Regions from separate parts of the Sphingomonas sp. LR59 genome, predicted to be linked through region 2. Evidence: riboswitches for the same ligand, from Rfam matches in the RefSeq annotation. Region 2 holds a riboswitch; the other holds the start of a gene.

Region 1 (4,322 bases), 1.3 Mb from region 2:
CGGCCGATCGTGTCCTGCGCGTTGGTGCTGACCGACTGGACGCCGGCGAGGACGTGCGGATCGGTGACGTTGATCGCGTTGACGCGCAGGTCGGTGCGCTTGCCGTCGAGCCAGTCGGCAAGGTGCATGCCGACCGACAGGTCGAGCGTCGCATAGCCCTTGATCGCCTCGTCGTTCATGAAGCTCGCATATTGCCGGCCGATATATTTCGACGCGACGCTGCCGAAGAACCGGCCATCGTCATAGATCCCGCCTGCGCCGAACTGGACGGTCGGACTGGAGACCGCATGCTTGCCCCTGGTCGGCAGGAAGTCCGCCCCGACCGGCAGATCGTCGTCGATCCGCGCGCGCAAATATTCGCCCGAAAGGTAGAGGCTAACGCCTGCGACCGGGCGGTAGTCGATCTCTGCATCCACCCCGTACGAGGTCTGGCCGCCGGCGTTGAGCGTCGCATTCACCTGTGCACCGCCCTGGTCGATTACGGTGGCGAGTTGACGGTTGCGGAACTTGTAGTGGAAGCCCGTCACCGAGGCGGAGAGCTGTTCGCCGATGAAGCGATAGCCGATCTCCTCCGAGACCGAATATTCGTTCTTCAGCGCGTTGGTGCCCTGCACGACGACTTCGCCACCGTAATAGCTGTTGTAGAGCGTGAACTCGTTGGGCGTGCGGAAGTTGGTGGTGATGTTGGCGAACAGCTGCTGGCGATCGTCGATCCGGTAGTGGATCGCGGCGCGGGGCAATGCGGCGAAACTGTCGTTGCGGATCTTGTCCTGCGGTCCGGGGAGGTAATTGCGGCCGTTGCGCAGCACGTTCACGCCCTTGAACCCGGCGTCGATCGTCAGCCGCGGCGCCAGCGCGATGCTGTCGGCGAGGAAGAAGCCCTTCGTTACCGTCACGGTCCGCTGGTTCTCATAGGCGAGCAGGCGGCCATCGGCGGTACGGATCGCCTTTGCACGGTATCCCCAGCGGTCGAACGGCTGCCCGTCCGCGTCGATCGACGTGTACGACTGCGTGACGCGGTCGGTCCCGTAATCGAACCAGAGCCCAGCGGTGAGCGTGTGCGCGCCGGTCTTGAAGGTCAGCTTGCTGACGTTGCCGACCCGCATCTGGTCGCCGGTGTAATTGCCGAGCACGGTCGCCACGCCGTCGACCGCGCTAGGCAACACGATCGGCTGGGCCAGTTCTTCGGTGCCGAGGAAATTGCCTTCGGTGGTCAGCTGCGTCCCGTAGGGCGAGTTGCCATAGCCGAACTGGAGATAGGTAGTGGTATCGAGCGCAAGCCGATCGGTCAGCGCCAGATGCACCGGCGCGGAGGCGTAGAGGTTGCGGAACGGCGCGCGGTACAGGCGCCAATAGTTGGTGTTCCCCGCCGTGTAGCGCTTGTCGTAGTTGAAGCTGCGGCCCTGCGCGTTCCACTCGGCCAGCGTCGGGCTCGGATAGCTCGACGAGTTCGCGTCATTATACGACAGCGCGAGGCTGGCACGGTTGCCGGCACCCCATTCGTTCAGGATCTTCGCGTCGATGTGCTGGCGCGTGTCGTAGCCCGCACCCCGCCAATTGTCCGCGCGCGTGTTCGAATAGGACAGGAACGCCTTCAGCCCGGTATTGCCGATCGTACCGCTATCGACACGGAAGAACCCCCGCCGCGCCGCGTAGCTGCCGAGCGACAGGTCGACGAGCGCACCGGGACGCGCTTTCGGATCGTCGAGCGCGAGCGACAATAGCCCGCCGGCCCCGCCAAGCGTCGGGGAATCGATATCGACCGACCCTTGCGCGAGCGAGATGCGCCTCAAATTCTCGGGGTCCGCAAACTGCGACGGATAGGCATAATAATAGCCGATGTCGTTCTGCGGCGCGCCTTCCATCAGCACGCCGATCTCGTCCTGGCCGAGACCACGCAGCGTCAGGCTGGAGCTCGTCGACAGGCCATACGGATCGCTCGACGCGACGTTCGCGCCGGGCAGCAGCGTCACAAGCTGGAACGCGTTGAGCGTCGGCGCCTGCTTGACGATGAAGTCGGCGGAGATCGCGCTCTGCGCGCGCGGCACGCTCTGGTCAGGGAGCAGACCGGCAGGATCCTGTTTGCCGACGACGCGAATCTCGGCGGGTTCGACTGGATCGGGTGCGACTTGCGCCCCGGCCGACGATGCCGCGAGGGTTACCGACAGGGTCAACGCGACCCGCCCCAAAAGGCGGCACTCTCGCCCGGCGGAAGTCACAACAAAACCAGCACTGAAAAACGTCACGTCCACTCCAATCGGAGGGACGACGGGCCAGCCGCAGACCCTCCCTACGCCGGTATAAGCCGGATCAGGTTCAGCGGGTCATGGGCTGCAGCCCACCTCTCAGCCGCGCATCAGCGGCCCCCGGGGATGTCTGTCGCTTAGGTGGTTGGGCGCGTGTTGGAAAGCGCTATCGCGGTATGCGCCCAGCGGCCGGGGTATGTTCCCATCCGATCGTCATCGGGTGCGGCTCGCCGTATCGGGATCGGCCCTGAAAGAGACGAGGATGGTGTCACGCCAGTGAAAAGGGGTGCGCGTACAGCGCGATCGGCGGCTGCCGTCTCATGTCAAACCAGGACTCCTCGATGCGCGCTATTCGTCCCTCGTTGTCCAGTTTTTGTACGGCGCTCGCCCTGCTGTCGGCCATACCGACCATGACCCAGGCACACCCGGTTCCCAGCGGCTTGCGCCTCGAACGAGTCGTGATGGTGATGCGGCACGGCGTCCGCGCGCCGCTCTCGGGCGAAGTGCCGGTGACGACGCGCACCGCCCAGCCCTGGCCGAACTGGCCCGTTCCCGAAGGCCAGCTGACACCGCACGGCGCTTCCGCAATCGAGTTGCTCGCGCGCCATGATCGTCGCTGGCTCGCGTCGCTCGCGCTCACGCGGTGTCCGGCCGCAGCTACGGTTCGGATCTGGACCAACACGGCCAGCCGGACGATCGCCAGTGGAGAGGCGTATGCGCAGGGGTTCGCGCCCGATTGTCGATTGACCGTGGGCCACCTTGCCGAAGATCGGACTGATCCGATCTTCGAACCGCTGGCCGCCGGCGCGACCGCCTTTAACCCCAGCCAGGCAATTGCTTCGATCGACCGCTTCACCGGTGGGATGGCCGCGCTCGTCGCGCGTCACCGCCCAGCCCTTGTGTTGCTCGACACCGTGCTGGGATGCGGTCATGGCGCATGCAGCCCGGTCGACCCGCCGTCGCTGGTCGCGTCGACCGATCGCCGTGGGATCGAACTATCCGGGCCGATCCGGGCGGCGTCGGGCATCGCGCAGGTCCTCCTGCTGGAAGACGCCGAGGGCATGCCGCGTCGTGCGGTTGGATGGGGACGCGCCGATCCCGTGACGATCGCGCGGCTCGGCGCCCTGCATGCCGCGCTGTTCGACGTGTTCACACGCTCACCCTATATGGCGGCGCACCAGGCTTCGCCGCTCGGCCATCGGATCATCGATACGCTGACCGCCGCCCGCGCGCCGCGTCTCGATGTGATGATCGGTCACGATACCAACGTCACTGCGCTCGCCGCCGCGCTGCACGTCGCGCTCGATGCCCCCGGCTTTGCACGCAACGACGTCGCTCCGGGCGGTGCGATGGTGATCGAACGGTTGCGCGATCCACGATCAGGCGAACGGTTCGTCCGCCTGTACTACCGCGTACAGTCGCTCGCGGCGATCCGTGCGCTGCGCCCAGAGGTCATCGCGACACCGCTCGCGGTTCCGGGCTGTGCGGCGCCGTGTCGGCTCGACCGTTTCGTCGCGCTGTTAAAGGCTCGGATCGCTTAACGTTGCCGTCATCGCGCTGTGTGCATCGGCAAGCACACGGATCCAACCCAGAGCATCAATCGTGCAGCGGGCTGAGACCGGCATGCCACGACGGGCAGGCATAAAGTCAAACGACGCACCGTACCTGTCACCGGACAGTGCGTCGTTATCTGGTGCCCTAACCGAAACGACTAGGCCGGGCTAGCTATCGGCTTGGACATTCCAGTCTTTGGCAGACCTCAGCCATGGGCCCGGGCGCGAGCCTTTTCGGCCCTTGCCTGCTTCGCATAGTGATGATGCGCTACGGCACAACCGACCGCGGCGCCCATCACCGCGTGGCCCTTGCCAACGAAATGGCCACCGACGCCACCGGCTGCCGCACCGCGAATACAACCTTTGGCCAAGACTGGCGATGCCGTCATGGCCAGCAACGGAAGTGCGATCAGGGAAATGTAACGCATGCCTCAGGTCCTTGAAGAACAGGGTTAGGACCGGAAATACTCGCGGCAATACGCCGATGTTCCGTGAGATTTCGTTCATGTTCCCATCGTCGCCA
Region 2 (4,322 bases):
GTGTCAGGATCGAGCGACAGGTTGAACTGATCGCGCCAGCGAAACTCGAAGCGCGCACGTGACAGCGCATCGTCGCGCATCTGCGCCGCCGGATGCCCCTTCGCCAGATCCGCCGCGTGGGCGGCCAGCTTGTACGTGACCACGCCGACCTTCACGTCGTCGCGATCCGGCAAGCCCAGATGCTCCTTCGGCGTGACGTAGCAGAGCATCGCGGTGCCGTACCAGCCGATCATCGCGGCGCCGATGCCGCTGGTGATGTGGTCGTAGCCGGGGGCTATGTCCGTGGTGAGCGGCCCTAGCGTGTAGAACGGCGCTTCGCCGCAGACTTCGAGTTGCTTGTCCATGTTCTCCTTGATCTTGTGCATCGGCACGTGGCCGGGGCCTTCGATCATGACCTGGACGTCGCTCTGCCATGCTCGATGCGTAAGTTCGCCTAGCGTGTAGAGTTCACTGAACTGCGCTTCGTCGTTGGCGTCGGCGATGCTGCCGGGGCGCAGGCCGTCGCCGAGGCTGTAGGCGATGTCGTACGCCTTCATGATCTCGGTGATCTCGTCGAAGCGCTCGTAGAGGAAGCTCTCCTTGTGGTGGCTGAGGCACCATTTCGCCATGATCGAGCCGCCGCGCGAGACGATGCCGGTGACGCGTTTCGCGGTCATCGGGATGTAGGCGAGGCGCACGCCGGCGTGGATCGTGAAGTAATCGACGCCCTGTTCGGCCTGCTCGATGAGCGTGTCGCGGAAGATCTCCCAGGTGAGGTCCTCGGCGACGCCGCCGACCTTTTCGAGCGCCTGGTAGATCGGGACGGTGCCGATCGGGACGGGCGAGTTGCGGAGTATCCATTCGCGAATGTCGTGGATGTTGCGGCCGGTGCTGAGGTCCATCACCGTGTCGGCGCCCCAGCGGATCGACCAGACGAGCTTGTCGACTTCGGCGGCGACGTTGCTGGCGACCGCGGAGTTGCCGATGTTGGCGTTGATCTTGACGAGGAAGTTGCGGCCGATCGCCATCGGTTCGGATTCGGGATGGTTGATGTTGTTGGGGATGATCGCGCGGCCGCGGGCGATCTCGTCGCGGACGAAGTCGGGGGTTACGAAGTCGGGGATCTGCGCGCCGAAGCTTTCGCCGTCTCGCTTGTAGTCCTTCAGCATCGCGCGGCCGAGGTTCTCGCGGGTGGCGACGTATTCCATTTCGGGGGTGATGATGCCGCGGCGGGCGTAGTGCATCTGGCTGACGTTCTGGCCTGCCTTCGCACGCAAGGGCCGCTTGATGCTGCCGGGGAATTGGGGGACGCCGCCTGAGCGGTCTGGGCCGAGTTGGCCATTGTCTTCGGGGCGGAGTTCTCGGGCTTCGTAGGATTCCACGTCGCCTCTAGCTTCGATCCAGGCGCGGCGGAGTTGGGGGAGGCCGGCGTTGATGTCGATCGTCGCGCGTGGGTCGGTGTAGGGGCCGCTGGTGTCGTAGACGCGCAAGGGCGGCTCGCTGCACGACGGGTCGAGGACGATCTCGCGCATGGCGACGCGGACGTCTGGGCTGGAGGGGACCGCGACGTGGATCTTCCGCGAGCCTCGGATCGGGCCGGTGGTGACGCCGATGTCTGCTGTCGGGGTGCCTGCTTCGTAATCAGCCATGCGCTTGCTCCTAAGGGTATCGGAGCAAGGATTGCGGTTCTGTGGCGACCGCTCCCTCCCTCCGCCGGTATCAACCGGATCAGGTTCAGCGGGTCGAAGGCTCCTGCCTTCCTCTCAAGCGCGGATAAGCGCTCCCCGGGGTGGGGCGAGCATAGGGCGATGTGGTTGGGGTGCAATGGGGAAATTGGTGGCTTGGGGTGTGCGGGGGACGTGCGCCTGGGATTCGGTTGGGCATCCTGCCGATCGAAAGTTCACCACCCCGGCGGAGGCCGGGGCCCAGGTGGGGGACGGCGCTAACGACGCGATGTGCTCCATTATAGCCACCTTTCCAACTGGGCCCCGGCCTTCGCCGGGGTGGTGTTTGTTGTTGGGGTGGGGGTCCCTTAACGAGAAAAGGCCGCTGCCCTGGTTGGGGCAACGGCCTTTCATCTAACTCCGCGCGCCGTCAGTCGTAGCTAAGCTACGCCTTGTGGCGTGCTTTGCTGCGCTGGCCGGGCTTGGGCGAGTCTTGCGCCGGGTCGGCGCAAGCCGCCCTGCGCCTTAGAACCGGAAGCTCACCGTCCCACGCAGCGAGTGCCAGCGGAAATTCTCGTCGCTGCGGCGGAAGGTGGTGCCCGCGGTGTTGGGGGCGAGCACGAACGGGTTGTTCGCGAGCAGAACCGGGCTGCCGGTGATCGCGCTGCCAGCCGTGACGAGGACGCGGGCGTCGTCGTCCTTGTACTGGTGGTAGGTGTATTCCATGCCGATCGAGATGTTCTTGGTCAGCTTCTGCTCGATGCCGCCGCCGCCGACATAACCCCAGCGCTTGTCCGAGCCGGTGGCTGCGAACGCGTTGGCGGTGTTGGTGGTGAAGAACAGATTGTCGATCTTGGCATAGCCGGCGCCGCCGGTGGCGTAGAACAGCGTGTTGCGCGCGGCGAGACCGGCGCGGAGGCGCGCCGACCCTTCCCACTTCAGCTTGCGCGCCATCGTGTAGCTGGCGGGCGTGGTCGAAAAGGCGGCGACGCTGTCGGTGATCTCGGACTTGCCGAATTCGCCGACGATGCCGACCACGAACGGACCGCGCTGCACGTCGAAGCCTGCGCGGCCGTAATACGACCAGCCGTCATCGTCGTTGCGGCAACCATAGGCGGGCACCGCGGTGCGGGCCGAGCCGTTGCAGAAGCCCGGCGAGAAGGCGTTGGCGCCGGTGATGGTGTTGACGCTGTCGCTGAAATTGCCGTCGTTGTTGCGATCGAACAGGATCGACGAGCCGATGTCGTTGCCCTGGACGTCATAGCCGCCGGCGGCGCCGATATAGACGCCCGAGAACGGCTTGCTGTCGCGGTCGGTGGTCATGTCCTGCGCGGCGGCCGGAACGGCAAAAATGCCCGCGGCGGCGAGGCCGGCGAGCATGGTGAGCTTCGTGAAGTTGGTCATGGTCGTTCCCCAAACGAGGGGCCGCGACGCTCCCGATGAGCGCCGCGACCCGGATTTTCCTGTTTCAGTTCGTGACGACGATCACGCGTTGGCGCCGCTCGTGCGCAGCGAATCGAGGCGGTTGTTGGTCCCGTTGGGGAAGAAGCCGCCACCGATCTTCGCAGTGGGCGTCAGGTAGACGATGTTGTGCACCTGAGCGACCGAGCGGCTGTAGGCGAGGCCGTTGGCGTCGGTCGGCACGATGTTCGAGATCGTCGGATCCGACCCGGTGATGCCCTGATCGTCGTCGCCGATCACGCCCGTCGTCGTGTTGGTGACGGTGCCGTCGAGGCTGTCGCGCGCGTCGCTGATCTGGTTGGCGGCAGTGATGAGCGACGGAATCGGGTTCGGCGTCTGCAGACCCTTGCGGTACAGGATCGTGCGGATCAGCCCTGCGTGATACGCCTCTGCCGCGAGGATGCCGGCGGCCGCCTCGAGATAGGTCTTGTTGGCGATCAGCGGTGCTGCGCCCTTGTAGGCCGACACGCCGACGTCCTCGAAGATGTACGCGCCGAGCAGGAAGCTGTTGTCGTCGGCATAGGGGTTGAACACGCCCGTTGCGCCAATGACGCCGGCCGCGCGGGCGGCCGCCGTGAACGCGCCCGGTGCGGCGGCCGTGCCGACCGAGATGTCGATCGCAGGCTGGGCAACGGCGGCAGTGCCGAGCGCCGAGCGCAGGAAGGCGACGTGCGCGACTTCGTCGATCGCGATTTCGCGCGCATATTCACGCACCACGGCATCCTGGAACGGGACCTGTGCGCCGCCGGTGACCGCACCCTGCGTACCGATGCCGGTCAGCAGGCTGGCGTTCAGGCCGACGCCGAATGCCGCGAACGCGTAGAACTGCGCTTCGAGATATTCGAGGTTCAGCGCGACGTTGAGCACGTCGGCATCGTTGAGCGCCGCCGCCGGGGTCGGCGTGGGGGTCGGCGCCGGGGCGAGATCGGAATCGTCGTTGCCGCATGCCGAGAGCAGGCTTGCACCACCGATGGCGAGAGCCGAACCGCCGGCGAAGCGGAGGAAGCTGCGGCGCTCGTTGCGACGGCTGGCGATCGCGTCGAATATTTCCAGCTTGGTATTGAAATCGGTCATTGGGTTAATCCCCTGAATAGCGAAGAAGAGCGTTGGGCGAGGCCGATTGAGATCAGGCTGCCGCGGTGCTCGTCTTGATGTTGCCGTTCATGCCGTTCGGGTAGAACCCGCCTGCCGACGCTGCACCGCTGTTGAGATAGACGA

What was found. Region 2 has a riboswitch for thiamine pyrophosphate ahead of thiC (phosphomethylpyrimidine synthase ThiC). Riboswitches for the same ligand answer to the same signal wherever they lie in the genome.
Region 1: it holds a riboswitch for thiamine pyrophosphate, as region 2 does, so the genes downstream of both, QP164_RS07395 (TonB-dependent receptor) here and thiC (phosphomethylpyrimidine synthase ThiC) in region 2, are expected to answer to the same signal.

Annotation. Positions count from the first base shown of each region.
Region 1 is NZ_JASPFL010000001.1:1,631,772-1,636,093, forward strand. It holds gene QP164_RS07395 (TonB-dependent receptor) at 1-2,174, opposite strand, end outside; TPP riboswitch at 2,271-2,380, opposite strand; gene QP164_RS07400 (histidine-type phosphatase) at 2,657-3,787, shown strand; gene QP164_RS07405 (hypothetical protein) at 4,006-4,227, opposite strand.
Region 2 is NZ_JASPFL010000001.1:2,955,298-2,959,619, forward strand. It holds gene thiC (phosphomethylpyrimidine synthase ThiC) at 1-1,628, opposite strand, end outside; TPP riboswitch at 1,668-1,776, opposite strand; gene QP164_RS13755 (outer membrane protein) at 2,169-3,047, opposite strand; gene QP164_RS13760 (ferritin-like domain-containing protein) at 3,129-4,178, opposite strand; gene QP164_RS13765 (ferritin-like domain-containing protein) at 4,231-4,322, opposite strand, start outside.